DNA from 2 places in the Thomasclavelia spiroformis DSM 1552 genome. Region 2 is predicted to be linked to the other one. Evidence: a T-box and tRNA genes for the amino acid it is inferred to sense, from the RefSeq annotation. Region 2 holds a T-box; the other holds one or more tRNA genes.

Region 1 (4,519 bases), 120 kb from region 2:
GGTGAATTCATTAAAGTTAAAGTGATTGATTTTGATGAAGAAACCAACCACGCTAAATTAAGTTTAAAGGCCATTGATAATCGATATCGCAGGCGAAATAAACGTGTCTACTATAAAAATCCTAGACGCTCAATCGTTGAAACGCCTAATGGTTTTACACCACTAGCTAAAGCCATGGAAAAATGGCTTAAACAAGGAATTACGGAGGAAAATTAAAATGATTACATTAGATTTATCAAAAGCAAAATTAAATGAAAACTTAGAATCATACAAAGATACTGTTAAAGAAATTCATGATATGATTCATAATAAAACAGGAGCTGGTAATGATTTTTTAGGTTGGGTTGAATTACCAGAAAATTATGATAAAGCTGAAGTAGAGTTAATTAAAAAAACTGCTGCTAATTTAAAAGAAAAAACTGATGTATTACTAGTTTGTGGAATTGGTGGTTCTTATTTAGGAGCACGTGCTGCAATTGAAGCAATCAACGGTTTATATCCTAAAAATAAAGTAGAGATAATTTATGTAGGAAATACTTTTTCATCTAACTATATTAAACAAGTTGCTGAATATATTGAAGGTAAAGATTTTGCAATTAACGTCATTTCTAAATCTGGTACTACTACTGAAACATCAATTGCATTTAGAATTTTTAAAGAAATGTGTGAAGCTAAATATGGTAAAGAAGGTGCAAGAGAAAGAATCGTTGCAACAACCGATAAAGCGCGTGGAGCTTTAAAAACTTTAGCAACTGAAGAAGGTTATACGACTTTTGTAATTCCTGATGATGTAGGTGGTCGTTATTCAGTATTAACTCCAGTTGGACTATTCCCTATTGCAATGGCTGGTATTGATATTGATGAAATGTTAAAAGGTGCTAATGATGCAATGAATAAATATAGTAACCCTGATTTAGATCAAAATGATGCATATAAATATGGTGTTGCACGTCAAATTTTACACAAAGCAGGATATAGTGCTGAAATGTTTGTAACTTATGAATTACAATTAGCTATGGTTGCTGAATGGTGGAAACAATTATACGGTGAATCAGAAGGTAAAGAAGGAAAAGGTATTTTACCTACTAGTGCTACTTTTTCAACTGATTTACACTCATTAGGTCAATTTATTCAAGAAGGTTCTAAAGTATTATATGAAACAATTTTACAAATTAATGAACCAATGGGTGATATGATTATTCCAAATGATAAAGATGATTTAGATGGTTTAAACTATCTAGCTGGAAAATCTGTTGATTTTGTAAATAAAAAAGCTTGCCAAGGAACTATTGATGCCCATGTAAATACAGGTAATGTTCCAAATATTTTAATTACTTTAGATAAAATGGATGCATATAGTTTTGGTTACATGGTTTACTTCTTTGAAAAATCATGTGCAATGTCTGTATACTTATTAGGGGTTAATCCATTCAATCAACCTGGGGTTGAAGTTTATAAGAAAAACATGTTTAAATTATTAGGTAAACCTGGATATTAATAGGAAACGATCAATCTTGATCGTTTCTTTTTTATTTTTATCATTTTTTTGTTGACTTATTAAAAAGTAGATGATAATATAAATAGGCACCAAACGATGGAGGTTTAGCTCAGTTGGGAGAGCATCTGCCTTACAAGCAGAGGGTCAGCGGTTCGAGTCCGTTAACCTCCACCATTAAAATAAAAAATACGCCGGCTTAGCTCAATTGGTAGAGCAACTGACTTGTAATCAGTAGGTTGAGGGTTCAAGTCCTTTAGCCGGCACCATGATGGAGGAGTAGCGAAGTGGCTAAACGCGGCTGACTGTAACTCAGTTCCTTTCGGTTCGGTGGTTCGAATCCGCCCTCCTCCACCATCTTCTTGGGGTATAGCCAAGCGGTAAGGCAACAGACTTTGACTCTGTCATCTCCCTGGTTCGAATCCAGGTACCCCAGCCAATATGACCCGCTAGCTCAGCCGGTAGAGCATCTGACTTTTAATCAGAGGGTCAGGCGTTCGAATCGCCTGCGGGTCACCATTTCTTAAAAAATATCTTGCATATATTAATTATTTATGTTAATATAATAGAGCGATGCGGGTGTAGTTCAATGGTAGAACTTCAGCCTTCCAAGCTGACTACGTGGGTTCGATTCCCATCACCCGCTCCAATAAAAAAGCAACTCATGAACTTAAAAATGTTCATGAGTTTTTATTTTATATAAAATATCCTTTTCTATTCTAAATCTATCCAGTATCTTTGAATAATTTTATCAGCATTGACAACTTCATTTTCTAAAATACCACCATTACTAATAATAGATTTAGCTGATCCAATATTATTTTTATCACACACTAATAATACTCTTTTAATTTTGAGTTTATTACATTCTTTTAAAGCTAAATTAATCATTTTAGTAGCATACCCTTTTCTTCTTTCACTAGGTCTAACTCCATCACCGATATGACCACCATATTTTAATAAATATTCATTCAAATCATGACGAATATTAACAACACCAACCATGATATTTCTTTGATCATCAAAGCAAAAAAATGTAGAGTCAGCTACTAAATTATCATTTGCTTCTTTAATTTCTAAATTATTTAAGTAATAATCAAAGTCATGATAATCATTTTTAAAAATAGCATACGGAGAAGTATTAGCTTTAGGATGTTGTTCATTATAAGCTATCCATTCCTTCAACATATCAATTATTTGATTTTTATATTCATAAGAACCTTTAACTAATTTTAATGACATAAACTTTACCTCCTTGAATTGATATTATCAAAATAAATTCATAATTTATTAACTAAATAATATTCTTAAAATTTCCATAACATTTTCTCTGTTTTTTTCAGATGACATTATAGTTATAAGTAAATTATTATCTTTATTTAAAATAATATATTGTCCGTTAGAACCATTTCTAAATACATAACCTTCTTTTGAAATAAAAGTATAATAACCAGCACCAAGCATAGGTAACGCTACTTTTGTTTTATATACTGATGATATTTCAAATTGCAATGAACACATCATATTAATCCAATTTTTAGATATTACCTGAATGCCATTATACACTCCGTCATTTAATAATAATCTTCCTATCTTATGAAAATCTGAATGTTTTAAAAATAATCCGGTACAACCAGGACAATATTTACCGTAATCATCCCATTGGTATTTTTTTATATCTAATTTTTTAAATATGTTTTCATTAATAAAATCAGATAACTTTATTTTAAATTTTTCTTGAAAAAATACAGATAATATAAATGGTTCAACATTATTATAAACAAATTTTGTTCCTACTTGATAAGGAATATCAACATTTAATACATAATTTAAGATATTATTTATATCTAAATTCTTTTCTTTAATTTCTTTAGCAGTCATTATCATTTCTTTATAACCTGTTGTATGTGTTAATAAAGTTTTAATATCCCATTTTTTTATTTTTTCATTTTTAATATCGACTAATTTTTTTAATATTGAATAAACTTTAGTATCTAATGTTAACATCTTTTTATCAATTGCAATACCAATTGCCATTGCAACTAATAATTTAGAACAACTTCTTAATTCATGTAACTTTTCTTCAGTATAAAAAAATTTATCTATCTTTCCATCATGTTCCACAAATATACTATCAATATTTAAACAGTCTATTTTTTTAGAAAGTATAGTTATATTATTTTTTATAGCATCAATTTCTACCATAACACCCTCCTATAATAGTTAAATCATACTATACTTTATAAAAATTTACTATATACAATAAAAATATCCTTTATAGGATATTTTTATTAAAATCTTTTAATCTCATATGCAAAATAGGATAAGGATTCCCTTGTACATCTAATTCATCTCTTTTATAAACTTTAAATCCCATATATTCATAAAATCCTTTAGCTTGAGGATTTTGCTCATTTACACCAGTTCATACACTTGATAATTTTCAATTCCATATAAAAGTAATTTCTTCCCTAATCCTTTTTCTCTAAAATCAGGTGCAATAAACAACATTTCAAGTTTATTATCTTCTATTCCCATAAATGCAATTGAATCTCCATTATCATCAGTTTCAATAATCAAATGTTTTATACTATTTAATGCTTGAAACACGTACGGTTCAATATTTTCTATTTCATCTTTGGATAAAAACAAATGTGTTTCTTTTACAGAATTTTTCCATACAATTAATAACTGATTAATTAACATCTTATCACTTTTTTCAATTTTAACTTCTTTCATATAAATATATTTTTAAATTTATATCTTCATTATATTAATTGCATAATTAGTATCACAAATAATCAATAATTTAAAACTTATCATTTATTAGTTTCCCATTGTATTTTTCATATATTGAAGATCACCATACCAATATGATGCACTTGCTCCCCATCAATTAAAAAATCTGCTCCAGTAATAAATCTTCCTCGACTACTCATTAAAAACTCACACAAATCTCATACCTCATCTGGAGTTCCTGCTCTTTTTGCTGGAGCTAAAGCTAACATCTTTTTATAATTTTCT
Region 2 (4,519 bases):
AATATCCTGTTTTGGTTTTTCTCGTCGCTGAAATCGATCTCATCAATATTGATCCTATGACTGTTTTCAACACCGATTTCATAGAAACCGCTATGTTTTAATGCAACTTCCCTGTCATCCTTTTTGAGTTTCTTCAGTGACTGAGTGATGATATATGCTCTATCCTGTATGCTGTTGAATTTCTTGTTGGTTTTAGAGGCAAGACCGGCATCACTGCAGTAAATGAATTTTGAAAGTTCAAAATCCTTGATAATTCTTTCTTCAAGAGGCTTCAAGGTTGTCTGTTCGTTCCTGTTTCCTTCATATAGATCAAAAGCCAATGGAATACCATCTCCATCCATCATAAGTCCCATACCTACAACTGGATTAGGTCTATTTTCTTTGCTTTTACCATATTTTCTGAAATCATCATCATCTTCAATTTCAAAATAGTAATTAGTGCAGTCATAATATAATGCACCGGTATTTCTTGTTTTTATAAAATGGCTGTTTTTATAGAGTTCAGACTGAATATAGTCAGATTCTTCTGCCAGTACAGACAGAGCCCGATAAACATCGTGAAGCTCATATTTAGTTTTTTCTAACAGAGTCGAAGAAAACTCATAAGAAGAACGCTTGCTTGAAGGACATAGAATCCTTGAATAAATCAGATCAGAAAGAACAGCATTGATATCATAGCTGAACTGGTGCCGGTTTTTTATATTCCTGCAGATATTATCGAGGCGGAGCTGATAATAAATATACTGAAGAAAAAGGTAGCCGCAGTTAAATTTTCTTTGAACGTCCTTATCGATGATTCTGGTAGGGACAAAGGGGATGATAGTATCCTGATTGATGTCATTGTCTTTGACAGTCAGTTCCTTAGCATAATTCTTTGCCCAGGTAATGACTTCATCTCTGGACATGTTTTTTTCAGAACAGAGATCTTCGATCTTACCAAGCTTTTGATAAATTTTAGTAGTACGGGAACCATTATTATAAATATCCCTGATAATATAGATAAATTCATGATTTTTAGATTTGGAAATATTGATACGCATAAAAGACCTCCAAAATATATAAATATTATAACACAAGATACGAAAAAATACGATATAAAATAACAAAAAAGTTGACAAAAAAATAAAGCATCTATCAATGCTTTTTGAATTTTTTTCAATTATGACTGTCAAACTCCCGAGTAGTAGGGATGGTTGCTTATCATCGTTATGATAATAATTGTTGTGAAATGAAAAGATTGTATGTAAAAAATAAATATCGAGGTCAAAAAATTGGAGAAAAGATGGTAAGAGAATTATTAAAACTTGCTAAAAATGATGGCTACAAGGAAATGGTTTTAGATACGATCAAACCATTACAAGAAGCAATTCATTTATATAAAAAGCTAGGTTTTCAAGAATGTGATGCCTATTATTATAATCCAATGGAAGATGTAATTTATATGAAAAAAGAATTATAATTTTTGAGTTGACCATTAAAGATGGATTATTGACTTATTTTTGGTTTTAGAATATAATCAATTATGACGTTGAAGGAAAATAGTAGTCAAAATAGGCATTTAAGAGACCTTGTGGTTGGTGTAAACAAGGATGTACTACTGATGAATACACTCTGGAGTTTCTAGATGAAAAGTCTAGACGGGTAATACCGTTATCTATTTTGAAAGTGCATGTTATAAACATGAATAAAGGTGGTACCGCGAGATTTCGTCCTTTAAGATGAAGTCTTTTTTATTTATATGGAGGATAGGAAATGAAGATTTATGATGAATTAGTATGGCGTGGGCTAATTAAGGACGTTAGTTCACCAGATTTAGAAGAGAAATTAAATAATGGGGGAATGACTTTTTATATTGGAACTGATCCTACTGGAGATAGTTTACATATTGGACATTTTTCATCTTTTTTAATTTCTAAACGTTTAAAAGATGCTGGACATAATCCAATTTTATTAGTTGGTGGTGCAACAGGTTTAATTGGTGATCCAAAGCCAGATACTGAAAGACCGATGATTACTAAAGAAACAGTAGAACATAATTTTAATTGTCTAAAAAAACAAGCACAAGATATTTTTGGATTTGAAGTTGTAAATAACTTTGATTGGTCAAAAGATCTTAATTTTATTGATTTTTTAAGAGACTATGGTAAATATTTCAATGTTAATTATATGCTTAACAAAGATATTGTAAAACGTCGTTTAGATGCAGGAATCACATATACAGAATTTTCATATATGATCATGCAAGCTATGGATTTTGAATGGCTTTATAATAACAAAAATTGTGTAATGCAAGTTGCTGGTCAAGATCAATGGGGTAATATTACGGCAGGAATTGAATTAATTAGAAAAAAAGATGGTAAAGAAGCTTATGGTTTCACAATGCCATTATTAACTAAGAGTGATGGAACTAAATTTGGTAAAACAAATGGTAAAGCTATTTGGTTAGACAAAGAAAAAACATCACCATATGAGATGTATCAATTCTTTATTAACTCAGAAGATGAGAAAGTAATTGATTACTTAAAATTCTTAACATTTTTAACGCCAGAAGAAATCATGGAATTAGAAGAAAAAAATAAAACACAACCACATTTAAGAGAAGCTCATCAAGCATTAGCTCGTGAAGTAATTACTTTCTTACATGGTAAAGAAGCATACGAAGAAGCACAAAATATTTCTAAAATGTTATTTTCAGGACAAATTCAATCACTTACATTAGATCAAGTAAAAGTATGTTTTGAAGGAGTAGCAAGTGTTGATGTAAATGAAGATTTAAATATTTTAGATGCTTTAATCACTTGTGGTGGAGCAAAAAGTAAACGCGAAGCTAGAGAATTTGTAAACGGTGGTTCTGTTTTAATTAATGGTGAAAGAATCAAAGATGTTGACTTTGTTGTAAAAAAAGAAAATGCTTTTGGAAATGAAGCTACTGTAATACGTCGTGGTAAAAAGAATTATTTTGTAATTAAACATGTTTAAAAATAAATTAGTTAAAATATAATTATTGAAAAAAGGGTATTTCATATAAGAAAGTACCCTTTTTACATATATAAATATGATGAAAAAATTATACTATTTGTTGCTATAAATTAAAGATGTATGCTAAGTCTTAAAATCGTTTCATCTTTTATTTGAATCTATTTAATGAATTCAATATTAGAAAGCAGATATATATTTAGTTTATACCTAACTACCTATATCTTTGTTATTTAATATGTGAAGGTCTGGAAAATATAAAAATAGTTTTTAACCTTGTAAACATACATTCTATTTTATGCTAAATTTCAGTTGCTTTGTTCGTTTATTATTAGGAATTTTTTACTATTGTCAATTATTGTTATTTTTGTGAATTTTTTAATTTTATTATAGATATACTAATTTGTTTACATTCTATATCACTCATGTTGTTTATCAGCCGTTTACAGTTGACTAATATTTTTTATATTTGGATAGATTAATAGAAGTTGTATTTTATCTTATTTTAAAGTATGTTTTTGCAAAGATTTAAAATGGCAATTAAAAAAAACAAAATAATACGATTCTTAAAAATAAGTAATTACTAAAAGAATCGTATTTTATAAAGAAGTTATTAAATTGATAATTGTTATTTTTTACGAGGAGTCTTTTTCCATAACATCGTATTTTTTTCATTAGTTAAACTAGTAAGCAAGTTATTTTTAGCTTGAGGGTATTTTTTATACAAATCATTTAATAATTGTTTAAACTCCTCACGTTTAGTATGTTTATCAGCTGGACAAGTTGATTCAACGATAGGAATATTTGCTTCTTTTACTGCTGCAACGATGTCAGATTCGTAAGCATATACTAAAGGACGAATAAAATTCATATCAGTTCTACTTAAATACATCTTTGGTGTAAATGTTGCAATTTTACCACCATAAACCATATTCATAAATAAAGTTTCTACAGCATCATCACCATGATGAGCAAAAGCAACTTTATTACAACCATATTTCTTTGCTCCATCAATAACTAAAGCTTTTTTAAATTTTGAACATAGTGAACATTGTAATCTACCATCATCGGTTTTATTTAATTTAAGGATTTCATAAACATCACTAGGTTCATGATAAAGTTCAATTTCATTCTTTCTACAAAAAGCATCAACTTCACTAAAATCCATATTAGGAAATCCCATTTCAACATGAACACCAACAACATCAAATTTAACATCAGCAAATTTTTTATAAAGAGATAAACAGTATAATAATAGTACTGAATCTTTTCCTCCAGAAACACCCACACAAATTTTATCATTATCTTGGATCATATCAAATTCCTGATCAGCTTTACGAATACATCCTAATACTTTTTTCATTGTCATATTAATCACCTCCATCATTCTACAAAATTCTTTTATTAAAGTAAAGATGTTTGCAATTTATTATAATCCTATGTAAAATGTTTAAAGGTGATAATATGGATGGAATAATATTAATAAATAAACCTAGTGGCATGACTAGTCATGATGTTGTTAATAAATTAAGAAAGATTTTAA

The links. The T-box of region 2 lies ahead of tyrS (tyrosine--tRNA ligase). A T-box ahead of a tRNA ligase gene usually reads a tRNA of that ligase, here a tRNA-Tyr.
Region 1: it has a tRNA-Tyr gene. The T-box ahead of tyrS (tyrosine--tRNA ligase) is inferred to sense a tRNA for this amino acid. The anticodon was not compared.

Annotation. Positions count from the first base shown of each region.
Region 1 is NZ_CP102275.1:1,760,230-1,764,748, forward strand. It holds gene NQ543_RS08490 (CvfD/Ygs/GSP13 family RNA-binding post-transcriptional regulator) at 1-216, shown strand, start outside; gene NQ543_RS08495 (glucose-6-phosphate isomerase) at 218-1,498, shown strand; tRNA gene NQ543_RS08500 (tRNA-Val) at 1,597-1,672, shown strand; tRNA gene NQ543_RS08505 (tRNA-Thr) at 1,689-1,764, shown strand; tRNA gene NQ543_RS08510 (tRNA-Tyr) at 1,769-1,852, shown strand; tRNA gene NQ543_RS08515 (tRNA-Gln) at 1,859-1,934, shown strand; tRNA gene NQ543_RS08520 (tRNA-Lys) at 1,939-2,014, shown strand; tRNA gene NQ543_RS08525 (tRNA-Gly) at 2,071-2,144, shown strand; gene NQ543_RS08530 (GNAT family N-acetyltransferase) at 2,210-2,737, opposite strand; gene NQ543_RS08535 (serine hydrolase domain-containing protein) at 2,786-3,700, opposite strand; gene NQ543_RS08540 (GNAT family protein) at 3,911-4,234, opposite strand.
Region 2 is NZ_CP102275.1:1,643,834-1,648,352, reverse strand. It holds gene NQ543_RS07830 (IS1634 family transposase) at 1-1,040, opposite strand, end outside; gene NQ543_RS07825 (GNAT family N-acetyltransferase) at 1,166-1,459, shown strand; T-box leader at 1,520-1,717, shown strand; gene tyrS (tyrosine--tRNA ligase) at 1,753-2,979, shown strand; gene NQ543_RS07815 (PP-loop family protein) at 3,605-4,345, opposite strand; gene truB (tRNA pseudouridine(55) synthase TruB) at 4,441-4,519, shown strand, end outside.